DNA from 4 places in the Labrys sp. (in: a-proteobacteria) genome. Region 2 is predicted to be linked to each of the others. Evidence: predicted binding sites of a transcription regulator. Region 2 holds the regulator's gene; each other region holds the start of a gene.
The links. Region 2 encodes PhoB, which activates phosphate uptake and scavenging genes when phosphate is short. Its sites were predicted from a motif close to TGTCATNNANCTGTCAT; they were not measured.

Region 1 (2,201 bases), on a different contig from region 2:
TGCCACGCTTCCGCCAGCAATTTCCCGATATCGACATGCGCATCGACATTTCCGATACGCTCGCCGATTTCAGCCGCCAGGAAATCGACGTCGCCATCCGCTTCGGCCGCGGCGCCTATGCCGGCCTGCGCTCGGATCGCCTGTTCGTCGAGGACGTCTTTCCGATCTGCAGCCCCCAGCTTCTGCACGGGCCCGTGCCCCTGCGGGAACCCGACGATCTGCAATATTTCACCCTGATCCATCTCGACTGGCACAGTCAGGATTCGATGTGGCCGGACTGGCGCATGTGGCTGATGGCCGCCAAGGCGGACAAGCCCGATCCCACGCGCGGCCTGCATTTCAGCCAGTCGATCATGACCCTGCAGGCGGCCGTGGACGGCCAGGGCGTAGCGCTCGGCAATACCAGCCTTGTGGGCGACGACCTGGCTGCGGGCCGGCTGGTACGCCCCTTCGATCTGTCTTTGAAGATCGCGCCGGAATTCGCCTATCACCTGGTGGCGCCGAGGGCCAAGGCGGACAAGCCGATGATCAAGGCGTTCCGGGACTGGGTGCTCGCCGAAATCGCCAGCGGCAAGGCGGTTTGATCGTCCGGATCGCCTTCCATCCCCGTCGAAGCCACGCCGAGGCCATGCCCGACGATCACAAGCGTCAGGCGATCAAGCGTCAGGCGATGATGTCCGGCGTCAGCAGGTCCTCGAGCAGGGACATGCGGTCCTTGAGATGGAGCTTGCGCTTCTTCAGGCGCTGAAGCTGCAGACGGTCGGGCGTTCCCACCTGTTCCAGAGCGGCAATCGCGGCATCGAGATCGCGGTGTTCCTGGCGAAGCTGCCCCAGCTCCGCAACCATCGCGGCTTCCTCCTCCTCGGTGAGCGGATTTGACAAGCCCATACCCTTCCATTCCGAATGGCAGCTTCGGTATTTCGACCATTCTGCCGCTCCATGCCCATCCGGGCACGGTGCCGAACTATGCCGAGCCGATTCCTCGCCCGCAAGCGCTGCGGCAAGATATCGCCATCTATTTACACCCGTTTGGCGAAGCTTGCCGGACAACTTTCACAAGCCCTTCCTAGGCCTTTGATCCAGCATTCTTTTTGGCCCGGCCACACTGCATTACCGTGCGGTAAGCTATTGTTCTGACTAAATTTATTGTTGCTTTGCACAATCGATTCAACGTCGGAATCCGCGATTTTCCTTCGACATGCGCGCCTTTTCGTGAGAACGTTGAATGTCGGAACTGTGACACAAGGAGCCGTTAATGCCTGTGCAGTCGCATTTGGTCGAACTGGAGCGCAAACATCACGCTCTTGAAACAGAACTCACCATCGCACTGGCTCATCCCTCCTCGGATGACCTCAAAATCGCAGAGCTGAAGCGTAAGAAACTCCTTCTCAAAGACGAAATTGCAAGATTGAAGAGCGCCGAGAGGCTGCACTGAACCAGTCACCGCTGGTGTATGTTGACCGCCGGACCGGAGCATCATCCGGTACCGGCGGTTTCATTTTGTGGCCGGATCTCAGTTGATCCACGTGCCAATTGATACGGACGTCTCCCCCAGACAGGTTCAGGATCGGCTGCGATCGAAGCAATAACCCATGGAGGGGTTTGCTATGGCCAGCACGAGTCGGCATTGGGGGCTTGGCCTCGTTTCTTCTTTCCTGCTGGCGTGCGCCGTCCTGCCCGCTCCCGGCGCTCTGACCGACCCGGCCCGGGCTGCGCCCGTCGCCGCCATCCAGGCGCAGGCGCCCAGCCTCGACGAATTCAAGGCCGTGTTGTCGGGCTACGGCCAATACATCTATTCCGAACGCTACGGCGAAGTCTGGAAACCCTCGGTGGTCCCCGCCGGCTGGCATCCCTATCCAGCCTGCCGCTGGGTCTATGACCGCACTTACGGCTGGACGTATGACGATCCCTCCGTCTGGGGCAAGATTGTCCATCACTATGGACGCTGGGCCTCGGACGGCAGCAATGGCTGGGTCTGGGTGCCCGGCACGCAGTGGAGCCCCGCCTGGGTGATCTGGCGCAGCGGTGGTGACTGGACCGGCTGGGCGCCGACACCACCTGCAAGCGACCAGCAGGAGATCAGCCTCGCCAATTTCAACGTCGACAGGCAATGGACCTTCATCGAGACGGTCAAGCTCGGCAATCGCTGCGACGACGGGCCTTCCGCCGCGCCAGCCGGCACTTTCGCCGGCTCGACCCCG
Region 2 (2,201 bases):
TGGTCTCGCCCGTGGCGATGAGCCAGAGACTGGTACGGGCCAAGGCCAAGATCAAGCAAGCCGGCATCCCTTTCCGCATCCCGGAGCCCGACGAGTTGCCCGGCCGTCTCGACGCGGTGCTGGAGGCCGTTTATGCCGTCTATGCCGAAGGCTGGGCCGATCCGGAAGGGGCTCATGCCCGCGAGCGCAATCTGTCGACGGAGGGGATCTGGCTCGGCCGGCTGCTGGCCTCGCTCCTGCCCGGCGAGCCCGAAGTGCTCGGACTGCTGGCCCTGATGCTGCACGCCGAAGCGCGGCGGGCGGCGCGCCGCGGCCAGGATGGCGATTATATTCCGCTGGAGCAGCAGGACACCGCGCTCTGGGATGCGGGGCTGATCGAGGAGGCCGAGGCCTTGCTTGCCCGGGCCGGCCAGGTCCGCCAGATCGGCCGCTATCAGCTGGAAGCCGCGCTGCAATCGGCCCATGCCCATCGACGCATCTGCGCGACGACGGACTGGGCCGCGATCGTCACATTGTATGAAGCCCTGGTTCTACTGACAGCTTCTCCAGTGGCCGCCATCAACCGGGCCGTGGCGCTCGCCCGCCTCATGGGGCCGCAGGCTGGTCTGGCTGCACTTGACGAGGTCGCCGGTGACGGACGCATCGTCGATTACCAGCCCTATTGGGCCGCGCGTGCGGACTTGCTGGTGCGGGCCGCCAGACCGGAGGAGGCCCGCAATGCCTATTTGCGGGCGATCGGCCTGGAGAGCGATCCGGCCATCCGCCGCTATCTGCAGGCACGCCTGGCGGATTTGGCGGCGTGACTGCGCAGCGAGGGAGGAGGGCGGATATCGTCGCCCGCTCTTGCTCTCTACGTCGCGCACCCCCTAACCCTCTCCCCGTAGGAGCGTGGTGAGGGCGCAACGCAGCCTTGGCGAAGCGGAGCGAGCGGGCAATGCCCGCGAAACGCGCTCAGGATTGCTTGGCGAAGGTCTCGTCGAAGGAATAGCCGGCACCGCGCACGGTGCGGATCGGATCGATCTCGCGCGTGCGGTTCATCGCCTTGCGCAGGCGGCCGACATGCACGTCGACCGTGCGCTCGTCGATATAGACGTCGCGGCCCCAGACGCTGTCGAGCAACTGCTCGCGCGCGAAGACGCGTCCCGGTGCCTGCATCAGGAATTCGAGCAGGCGAAATTCGGTCGGGCCGAGGCGGATCTCGCGATTGCCGCGATGGACGCGCTTGGTCTCGCGGTCGAGGGAGATGTCGCCGGCCTTGAGAAGGGAGGCGACGTGATCGGGCTTGGCCCGGCGCAGCAGGGCACGCACGCGCGCCGAGAGCTCGGGCACGGAGAAGGGCTTGACGACATAGTCGTCGGCGCCGGTGGCCAGACCCCGCACGCGCTCGGTTTCCTCGCCGCGCGCCGTGAGCATGATTACCGGCAGGCGCTCGGTTTCCGGCCGCATGCGAATGCGCCGGCACAATTCGATGCCGGACAGGCCCGGCAACATCCAGTCGAGCAGAACCAGGTCCGGCACGCTTTCGCGCAGGCGGATCTCGGCGTCGTCTCCGCGTGCGACGCTATCCACCTCATAGCCTTCGGCTTCGAGATTGTAGCGCAGCAGCAGGGTCAGCGCTTCTTCGTCCTCGACGATCAGAACCTTGGGAGGCATGGCCTATCCCTTGTTATTTAGCCGGCACAGGAAGGTCGACGAGATCGGTGCTGTTGTCCGCCTTGGGCCGCTCTCCGGCCGGCGATTCACCGGTCACGAGATAGTGGACCGTCTCGGCGATGTTGGTGGCGTGGTCACCGATGCGCTCGATGTTCTTGGCGCAGAACAGCAGATGGGTGCAGAAGCCGATATTGCGCGGATCTTCCATCATGTAGGTCAGCAATTCGCGGAACAGCGAGGTATACATCGCATCGATCTCGCCGTCCGAGCGCCAGACCGAGAGGGCTTCCTCGACATTGCGTTGGGCGAAGGCGTCGAGCACCTGCTTGAGCTGCTCGAGTACCAGGTCGGCCATGTGGTCGAAACCGCCGAAGAGCTGGGCCGGCTGGGCGTGACTGTGGATGGCCACCACGCGCTTGGCGACATTCTTGCCGAGGTCGCCGATCCGCTCGAGGTCATTGGCCACCCGCAGGGCCGAGACGATCTCGCGCAGGTCGAGAGCCAGCGGCTGGCGCTTGGCGATGATCAGGATGGCCCTGTCCTCGACC
Region 3 (2,201 bases), on a different contig from region 2:
TTGTCCGGGTTGTAGTAATGGGCGGCGGTGTAGTGGACGTCCGCCGTCAGCCATACCGTGTTCTTGACGCCGGCCGCCTTGATGAAGCGCAGGAGATCGGCGAATTCGAGCTCGCGGCCGAGCGGCTTGCCATTGTCGTTGTTCGAGACGGCCTCGAAGCCCTTCTTCTGTTCGGCCTTGTCCCACACCACCAGAGCCAGCGGCATGTCGGCGGCGATCACCTTCCAGGTCGCCTTGGAGTTGGCGAGCTCACGCTTGAGCCAGGCAAGCTGCTCGGCGCCGAGGAAGGCCGCTTCCCCGCCTTCGGTGGTCTGCAGATTGGCGCCGTTCGGGCCGCGATAGGTACGCATGTCGAGCATGAAGACGTCGAGCAGCGGGCCGTATGGGATCTTGCGATAGACCCGGCGCGGCTCGGCCAGCGTGGTGGCGATCGGCATATATTCGTGGAAGGCCTGTGCGGCGCGCGCCGCCAGGGCCGCAATCGACTTTTCCTTGTAGCGATCGTCGCTGAGCAGGTCCTTGGAGGACGACCAGTTGTTGGTCACCTCATGGTCGTCCCACTGGGTGATGACCGGAACCTGCTGGTAGAGAGCGCGGAAGTTCTTGTCCATGAGGTTGTATTTGTACTGTCCGCGATATTCGTCGAGAGTCTCGGCGACCTTGGACTTTTCCGGCGTGACGATGTTCTTCCAGACGGTGCCGTCCGGCAGCTTCACCTCGGGCTTGATCACGCCGTCGGCATAGATGTTGTCGCCCGAATGGATGAAGAAATCCGGATTGTGCTTGAGCATGGCCGAATAGATCTTCATGCCGCCGCGGTCGGCATCGATGCCCCAGCCCTGGCCGGCCGTGTCGCCGGACCAGACGAAGGAGACGTCACGCAGTCCGGCCGGGGCCGAACGCAGGTGCCCAGTGACCACTTCGCTCTCGACGCTGGTATGGGCGAGATCCTGGAAGCGCACGCGGTAGAAGATCTCCTGATCGGCCGGCAGGCCTTCGGCCAGGATCTTCACGGTGTAGTCGGTCTCGGGCGAGGCGGTCACCGTCGGCAGCCGGTTCACCGTCTTGAAGCTCTCGGTCGTCGACCATTCGAAGATCGCATTGGCTGGGCGGTCCGTGCGCGACCACAGCACGGCCCTGTTGCCGGCGACGTCGCCCGACTGCAGGCCGGCCGTAACTTCGGGGCGGTCGGCGGCGCGGGACAGGCCCGGCATGGCGAACGTACCCGTGGCCCCGAGCAGGCCGGTTGAGGCGGTTGCGGTAAGGAAGCGGCGGCGTGACAGAGGTCTTTCGATGAAGCGCATGGCGACTCTCCAGCTTGAAATGCGCTCCTTCTTGGCCATCGACATGACAGTGGCATGTCAAATGGTTGGAGGAATTATAAAGAGGGTTGTCGGCATCGAACGTTCCCACGCTTTCACCAGACGGATTCATGAGTCAGGCGGCCGGTGATGTGGCATAGGAAAGGTCGGCATTCGTCCAGTTAGTCGAGGAATCGATGGTTGCTTCGAGCTGTTTCGGCGTTTGGCACAAGACCGTTAGAACGACCCTGCTAGCCGGTATGATGCTGGCCATCGGTTTGCCGGGGAAGCCGGCCGTCGCCGGGCCTGCGACAGATGGCGGTGCCAGGGAGATCACCGACGCCTTGGGCCGCAATCTCGGCAAGGTCTGGATCGACAAGGGCGTCATCAGCGTGAAGCCCGATGGCGAGGGCTACGATCTCGCACTCGCCATCGGTAGTGCCAAGCTCGGCCTGCCCGGCGATGGGATGACATTCAGCCTGAAGCCTTTCACCCTCCGGCTCACGCCGAAGGGAGAGCGACGCTTTGCCTTCGAACTTCCCAAATCCACACTCGAGCTGACTTACAGGAACCCAGCCTTGTTTTTCAGCGAAGAAGGATCGCGTCGCTTGGTGAACTGTTCCGGTGAAGGCTTGCTCGATCTGGATGCCTTCCTGGTTTCGGAGGGCAATCTTCAATGCGAAAGCAGCACCGCCTCCAACTCCGTCGGTGTCTTTGGAGGGGAGGGCAAGACAGGGCTCATCAGTCTCAAGTTGGCCGGCACGGCGGTGGCGGACGGCAACATCGATGGCCGGATATCCTATGAGGTATCGAGTTTTGTCGAAACCTTCGGCGCCAGGATTGGCGATGCCTTGCCGACGTCGCTGCCGAAACCGGAGATGACCACCAAAGTCGACGGAA
Region 4 (2,201 bases), on a different contig from region 2:
CAGCCGGCATTGGCCAGCGCCTCGTAGACGCCGGCCTGGTAGGCACCAAGCGCGCCGCCGCCCTGGAACACCAGGGCGATGCGATCATATTGTGCCGAGATCTCCTCGATGGTGGCGCGCGCGGCCTTGTCTCTATTGCGTTCGAGCACGGTGGAAACTCCGGTCAGGCATGGCGTTTTGCGATTTGGTGGAATCACCAAGAATCGCAAAGACGCGTTGAACCAAAGACTTAGAGTAAAAAAGCGTTCACGCTTGAACGCGCTTTGCTCTAGGCGGGGTCAGCGGGCGGCGAGATAGTCGTGCACCACCTCGCCGAGCCCGAGCGTGAGGTCGGCGACGAAATGCACGGCCGAGACGACCTCCAGCACCGGCAGGCGGCTGACATCGGCCATGACATGGGCGTGCAGTTCCAGCGCGGCCGGGGCCGTCCAGGCTTCCTTGAGCGTCACGTCGGTGAGGTGATAGCGCACGAGTTCGCAGATCCGCGGCGACCCGTCGACATGCGGGATGATCTTGATGAGGAAGTTGGGCGCGCCGAGCGAGTCCAGCACGGCCTGCCGGTCGGCGAGGCGATGCTTGTAGCCCATGGTCCCGGTGGCGCAGAGCACGCTGCCGTAATGAAGCGTGCCGACGATGACTTCGCCCTCATGCACGATCTTGGGTGTCGCCAGCTTCTTGGGAAAGCCCCACAATTCGCGGCCACCGGCGATGGGGGCATCGTCGTCCAGATACATCGAATGGACATAGGCGCCGTGCTGGCCCTTGAATCGCACCGGAATGACCTGCCCGGTCTCGGTGTAATCGCCGAAGCCGGTCGAATCGGGCATGCGGATGAATTCGTATTTCACCAGCGGCTCGTCGATCTCGAGCGGGGCGGGCACCGCCGCTTCCAGCGCCTCGCGCGTCGTGCGGTAGGTGATGATGATGTATTCGCGGTCGAAGAAGCGGTAGGGGCCAGGCGGGAAGGAGGGATTGGTCAGCGGCATCGCATAGGCGCGCTTGACGACTTCGGCTTGATCCACGGGATGTCCTTCATGAAAAGCGGGGAGGATCTCGGCCTATGTTGCATGGCAGCATGACAGGTCCATGTCCGCTGGAGCAAAGCGCGTTCATGCCTGAACGCCTGTTCGCCCCCACTCATCGTCCCCGAGCGTCTTTGCGATTCTGGGTGATCCCGTCTCGTTGCAAGGCGCTCTGGGAGCCGAAGGCCGGTGTAATAAGGGCGACATCTGGCCATGCCAGCTTCCGGGCCGGCGGTCCTGTCCGCCGCACCTTCCCACCTCCTGCCTGACGAGATGAACATGGCCCAACTCTCCTCCCGCAATGCCCTGGTCACCGGCTCGACCAGCGGCATCGGCCTCGCTGTTGCCCGAGCCCTGGCGGCCGAAGGGGCCAACGTCACCATCAACGGTTTCGGCGACGCCGATGCCATCGAGCGCGAACGGGCCGGCATCGAAAAGGATTTTGGCGTGAAGTGCCGCTACAGCGGCGCGAACATGATGGTTGGGGCCGAGATCACCGCCATGATCCACGAGGCCGAGGAGGCTTTCGGCACTCTGGACATCCTGGTCAACAATGCGGGCATCCAGCACGTCGCCCCGATCGACGAGTTTCCGGACGACAAGTGGGAAGCCATCACCCGCATCAACCTGATCGCTTCCTTCTATGCCATCAAGGCAGCGCTTCCCGGCATGAAGCAGCGCAGATGGGGCCGCATCCTCAATACGTCTTCGGCGCATGCGCTCGTGGCCTCGCCGTTCAAGTCTGCCTATGTCGCCGCCAAGCACGGCGTTACCGGCCTGATCAAGACGGTGGCCCTCGAGGTTGCCGAGCACGGCATCACGGCCAATGCCATCGCGCCCGGCTATGTCTGGACGCCGCTGGTGGAAAAGCAGATTCCCGATACGATGAAAGCGCGCGGACTGACCGAGGAACAGGTCAAGCACGATGTGCTGCTGGCGGCGCAGCCGACCAAGGAGTTCGTCACGGTCGACGAAATCGCGGCCGTCGCGGTTTTCCTGTGCAGTGATGCCGCCAGGCAGATCACCGGCACCACCCTGCCGGTCGACGGGGGCTGGACGGCGCAATGATGCGAGATCATCCCGTGCGAATGCGGCCCGCAGTGACACTTCGCAGACGGGGGACCGCAGGACAAGAAAGGCGCTCTATTCGAAGCGCGGTCCCGGATCTGTGCCGCATCA

Region 1: QM672_RS20040 (YdcH family protein) is a predicted target of PhoB. The motif match lies at 1,226-1,242, and genes of this name have one in related genera.
Region 3: QM672_RS10590 (alkaline phosphatase D family protein) is a predicted target of PhoB. The motif match lies at 1,348-1,364, and genes of this name have one in related genera.
Region 4: QM672_RS11945 (acetoacetate decarboxylase) is a predicted target of PhoB. The motif match lies at 1,213-1,229, and genes of this name have one in related genera.

The regions. Positions count from the first base shown of each region.
Region 1 covers NZ_JASGFM010000023.1:93,769-95,969, reverse strand. The annotation lists gene gcvA (transcriptional regulator GcvA) at 1-584, shown strand, start outside; gene QM672_RS20045 (YdcH family protein) at 664-888, opposite strand; gene QM672_RS20040 (YdcH family protein) at 1,256-1,435, shown strand; gene QM672_RS20035 (DUF6600 domain-containing protein) at 1,608-2,201, shown strand, end outside.
Region 2 covers NZ_JASGFM010000055.1:22,436-24,636, forward strand. The annotation lists gene QM672_RS29855 (RNA polymerase sigma factor) at 1-803, shown strand, start outside; gene phoB (phosphate regulon transcriptional regulator PhoB) at 952-1,653, opposite strand; gene phoU (phosphate signaling complex protein PhoU) at 1,667-2,201, opposite strand, start outside.
Region 3 covers NZ_JASGFM010000008.1:154,626-156,826, reverse strand. The annotation lists gene QM672_RS10590 (alkaline phosphatase D family protein) at 1-1,304, opposite strand, end outside; gene QM672_RS10585 (hypothetical protein) at 1,499-2,201, shown strand, end outside.
Region 4 covers NZ_JASGFM010000010.1:120,316-122,516, forward strand. The annotation lists gene QM672_RS11940 (patatin-like phospholipase family protein) at 1-149, opposite strand, end outside; gene QM672_RS11945 (acetoacetate decarboxylase) at 279-1,022, opposite strand; gene QM672_RS11950 (3-hydroxybutyrate dehydrogenase) at 1,302-2,090, shown strand.